DNA from 2 places in the Lichenicola sp. GTC18331 genome. Region 2 is predicted to be linked to the other one. Evidence: riboswitches for the same ligand, from Rfam matches in the RefSeq annotation. Region 2 holds a riboswitch; the other holds the start of a gene.

Region 1 (2,390 bases), 1.2 Mb from region 2:
GCGGCGAAAAGCGCGGCGACAGCACGCGGCGACGCTCGGCCAGCACGGCGGACAAAGAGGAATCCATTCAAGCGTACCTTTCGCCGGTCTTCTCGCGATAGCGCCATTCGAGCTCCGGTCGCCAACCGAACCACATCGTCGGCCCGGAGACGGTCCGGCGTCATCGTGTCGCGCCCGTTTCGCGGTCGACATATAGGCATCGCACGCCGTTTGGCATCGCCGCCCTTGCCTTTCCCGGGGCCCTGGCCGGCATAATGCCGATCGAGGCCGCACCGATCCCCTCGCGGCCGGACCGGGGAGTTCCGCATGGACGCACCGCGCTACACCCGAATCGCGATGGCGCTGCACTGGCTGGTCGCCCTGCTGGTGATCGCCAATCTCAGCTACACCTGGTTCATCGACTCCCTGCCGGAAACGGCGATCCGTCCGGCCATCGACCTGCACAAATCCTTCGGCATCACCGTGCTGGGACTGGCACTGCTGCGCATTCTCTGGCGCCTCTCGCACCGCCCGCCGCCGCTGCCCGCTTCCATGCCGGCGCTCGAACGAGGGGGCGCGCATCTGGTGCATGCGCTGCTCTATGCCCTGATCCTGGCGCTGCCGATCACCGGGTGGGTGCACGATTCCGCCTTCAGGCTGGCGGCGCAGCACCCGCTCACCCTGTTCTGGTGCATCCCCTGGTTCCGGATCGGCGCCATCGCCGATCTGCCCCCGGCGCAGAAGGAAGCGGTGCATGCCTTCTGGTTCGGGGTGCATGTGTGGCTGAGCTACGTGCTGATCGCGCTCGTGGCATTGCATCTGGCCGGCGTGCTGAAACACCAGTTCCTGGATCGCGAGGGCGTGCTGCGCCGCATGCTGCCCGCGCGCAGACTGCGCTGATCGCAGCGAACGCTTGCCGCCCCGCACCCGGCGCGCCTACACATCGCGTGTCGATGGTCCTCCCGGAAGGGAGGTGAAAAGGGAAGACGGTGCGGCCCGGGGGAACCCCGTCGGCCTACTCCGTCGCTGCCCCCGCAACTGTAGGCGGTGAGCGGTTCGCGATTGGCCACTGGCGCTCCGGCGTCGGGAAGGCGGTCGAGCCGCGTGGACCTGTCCGGGTCCGGAACCGCGAGCCAGGAGACCTGCCGCGACGCCATCCGTGCCAGACCGGCGGGGTGCCCGGTTCGGCTTCGATCGCGGTGCGACCCACCGTGCGCGACCTCGTGCGCCGTCAGGCCGCCGGGGCGGACATCCAGCCCCCGTGTCTTGCTGCGCCGGATGGTCCGTCGCAGGGACGCCTGGGAGTGGTCTGTGTTGAGCGAAGAATCCCCGATCCCCGTGCTGCATGTCTGCACCACCTGTCGCGCCGGCACGGACGTCTCTCCGCGCCCCGGTCGGGTTCTGCATGATCGTCTCCAGGCGCTCGGTTCGCCGGACATGCAGGTGATCGGCGTGGAATGCCTGGCCGTCTGCAACGACGGATGCAGCGCCGCCATCTCCATGCAAGGCAAATGGACCTACCTGATCGGCCGCCTGAACCCGGACAAGGCAGAGGACATCGCCCGTTTCGCCGGCGCCTATCGCGCCTCCAAGACCGGCACCGTCATGCCGTCCAGACGCCCCGCGAGTCTTGCCGACATGGTGCTCGGTCGCGTTCCCGCCACGCCCGTTCCGGAGTCCGCCCGATGAGCGCCCCCACCAAGGTTCCCGCCACGGTCATCACCGGCTTTCTCGGCGCCGGAAAGACCACGCTATTGCGCCATGTGCTGGGCAACAGCGGCGGCAAGCGCATCGCGGTGATCGTCAACGAGTTCGGCGCGCTCGGCATCGACGGCGACACGCTGCGGTCCTGCGGCATTCCGGAGTGCCGCGACGAGGACATCGTCGAGCTGGCCAATGGTTGTTTGTGCTGCACCGTGGCCGACGATTTCCTGCCGACCATGGAAGCGCTGCTCGACCGCACCGATCCGCCCGAGCACATCGTCATCGAGACCTCCGGTCTCGCCCTGCCGAAACCGCTGCTGAAGGCGTTCAACTGGCCGTCGATCCGCACGCGCGTGACCGTGGACGGGGTGGTGGCGGTGGTGGACGCACCGGCTGTCGCCGCCGGACGCTTCGCCGACGACCCGGAGGCGGTGGAAGCCCAGCGCGCGGCGGACGAGGCGCTCGATCACGACAACCCGCTCGCCGAAGTGTTCGAGGACCAGCTCTGCGCCGCCGATCTGGTGGTGCTGAACAAATGCGACCTGCTGGAAGAAACCGAGCTGGCGTCGGTAGAGCAGGCGGTGTCGGCGCACCTGCCGCGCGCGGTGAAAATGCTGCGCGCCAACGAGGGGAAACTCGACCCGGCGGTGCTGCTGGGTCTCGATGCGGCCGCCGAGGCCGATCTCGCCAGCCGCCCCTCGCATCAC
Region 2 (2,390 bases):
TGCCAGCGGCGCGCTGCGTAGAAGAAATAGGCCTTCTCGTGGATCGTGAGCCGGTCCGTGGCGCGCCAATCGAGCCGCAGCGTGGGGCGCAGCGACGTGCTGGTCGTGGTGAAATCGCGCACGTTATAGTTCTGCCAGAGCGAATCACGGGCGACGGCGAGGCCGGTGCCGGAGGAAAGCAGGCCGCCCGCGATGCCGCCGAAGAACGAGGCCGATGCGGCCGGGACCAAAGGCGTGCCGTAATAGGACGAGAGCTGGTCGCGCAGGACGTCGAGACCGAGGCGCAACGTGACGCGATGCGGGGCGTGCCAGAGCAGGGCGCCTGTGACGTCGAGCGAGGCGGGATCGGAGCCCGGGACATAGCCGTTCGAGGAAGAGCGGCTGACATCGACCAGCACGGCGGCATCGCGACCGATCGGCTGGTTGATGCCGATGCCGGCATTCCAGGTGTCGAACGAGCCGTAGGAGGCGAGCAGATCGGCCGAGCGTCGGCCCAGAACGGGATCGCGCGAGCGCTCGTCCACCACGCCGCCGACCGCGCCCTGTCCGTACAGCACCGAGGCCGGGCCCTGCAGCACCTCGATGTCCTGAAGATTGAAGCTGTTCTGAGGCCTGTTCACCATCGTCACCGGGCCGAGATAGGTGCCGTCATGCAGAACGGTGATCTCGTTGGCGGTGAAGCCGCGCAGAACGAACTGGCCCGGATTGCCGGGCGAGCCGCCGGAGGTGATGCCGGGCAGCATGTCCGCCGCCGCCTCGGCCGACAGGGCGCCGCGTTGCAGGGCGGTGTCGCGGGAGATCGTGTCCACCGTGGCAGGCGTGTCGCGCAGAGACAGGCCGAGGCGGCTGCCGACCGGGGCGGGGCGGTCGAGCGGACGGCGTCCCGGGACGTCGAGATGCTCGGTGGGATCGTCCGTCGCCGAGGTCTGCGCGAGAGCCGCGTGTGAAACGCAGAACGGCGCGGCCAGAACCAGAAACGCGGCGAAGGGCCGGACGGAACGGAACGGGCGCGGATCGCCCCAAAGAAAACCGGACATGAACAACTCCGGCCTCCGGTACACCCCGCCCGGCGGCGCTCGATACGCGACGATGGCAGGTCTCCTGGCTCGCGGATCAGACACGTCGCGCCGCCTTCCCGGGCCTGCTTCCGGGGAAGCGGGCCCAGTGGCATCCGGCACGGCGCTTCCCGCTCACAGTTGCGGGGGCAGCCGCCGACGAGGTTCCCGGACGCAATGTCCCGCCGGAACCCTTCGGCGTTCCCTTTTCACCCGCTCGCGCGGGACCATCGACGGGAAACGGGTAGGCGCGAACCGTCGCGCGATCAATCGGAACTCGCATACGTTATAGTATAACGTAACATTGATCGGGAAGACCAGAGCCGCCGGGTCAGCCCGGCAGCAGGATGGTGCTGCCGATCGTGGCGCGGCTTTCCAGGGCGCGATGCGCCTCCGCGGCGCGGGACAGGGGAAATTCCTGGCCGATCTCCACCGTCAACGCGCCGCTTCCGACCACCTCGAACAGTTCCGCGGAGGCGGCGCGGAGTTGTTCCGGCCGGGCGATGAAGGTGGCGAGCTTGGGCCGGGTCACATACAGGCTGCCGCGCGCGGCCAGCATGCGCAGGGCGACGTCTGTGACCTCGCCGGACGCATTGCCGTAGGACACCATCAGCCCACGCGGGGCCAGGCAGTCCAGGCTGTCGACGAAGGTGTCCTTGCCGACGCTGTCGTACACCACAGGCACCATCGCTCCGCCGGTGATGCGCCGCACCCGGGCCGGAACGTCCTGGTAGCCGACCAGCACATGCTGCGCACCGCGCGCGCGGACCTGTTCCGCCTTGGCGTCCGTGGACACGATGCCGATCACGGTGGCGCCGAGATAGGCGGCCCATTGGCACAGCATCAGCCCGACTCCGCCGGCCGCCGCATGCACCAGGATGGTGTCGCCGGGCTGGAGCATGCGCACCTGACGCAGCAGCACCTGCACCGTGAGGCCGCGCAGCATCATCGCCGCGGCCGTGCGCGTGGACACGGTCTCGGGCAGCTTCACCACCAGATCGGCGGCGATGGTGCGGTGGGAGACATAGGCGCCGAGCTGGGTCGGATAGGCGACGCGATCGCCGACCGCGATCCCCGACACGTCCGAACCAACCTGCTCCACCACCCCGGCGGCTTCCATGCCGATCACGCAGGGCAGGCTGGGCAGTTTGTAGAGGCCGGTACGGTAATAGATGTCGATGAAGTTCACCCCCATCGCGTCCTGGCGGATCAGGATCTCGCCCGCGGCGGGGGCGGGTTTGGGGATCTGGTCGAAGCTCAGCGCTTCCGGGCCGCCATAGGCGTGAACGCGAACGGAATCTGTCATCGGTCGAGTCCCGAAAGATCGGCGGTTTC

Evidence for each region. Region 2 has a riboswitch for cobalamin ahead of ACZ5BM_RS09520 (TonB-dependent receptor). Riboswitches for the same ligand answer to the same signal wherever they lie in the genome.
Region 1: it holds a riboswitch for cobalamin, as region 2 does, so the genes downstream of both, ACZ5BM_RS04100 (DUF1636 family protein) here and ACZ5BM_RS09520 (TonB-dependent receptor) in region 2, are expected to answer to the same signal.

What each region holds. Positions count from the first base shown of each region.
Region 1 covers NZ_AP045015.1:884,201-886,590, forward strand. Annotated here, with positions in the region: gene ACZ5BM_RS04090 (glycosyltransferase family 2 protein) at 1-67, opposite strand, end outside; gene ACZ5BM_RS04095 (cytochrome b) at 307-879, shown strand; cobalamin riboswitch at 917-1,140, shown strand; gene ACZ5BM_RS04100 (DUF1636 family protein) at 1,258-1,668, shown strand; gene cobW (CobW family protein) at 1,665-2,390, shown strand, end outside.
Region 2 covers NZ_AP045015.1:2,082,241-2,084,630, forward strand. Annotated here, with positions in the region: gene ACZ5BM_RS09520 (TonB-dependent receptor) at 1-1,037, opposite strand, end outside; cobalamin riboswitch at 1,075-1,302, opposite strand; gene ACZ5BM_RS09525 (quinone oxidoreductase family protein) at 1,387-2,361, opposite strand; gene ACZ5BM_RS09530 (methylated-DNA--[protein]-cysteine S-methyltransferase) at 2,358-2,390, opposite strand, start outside.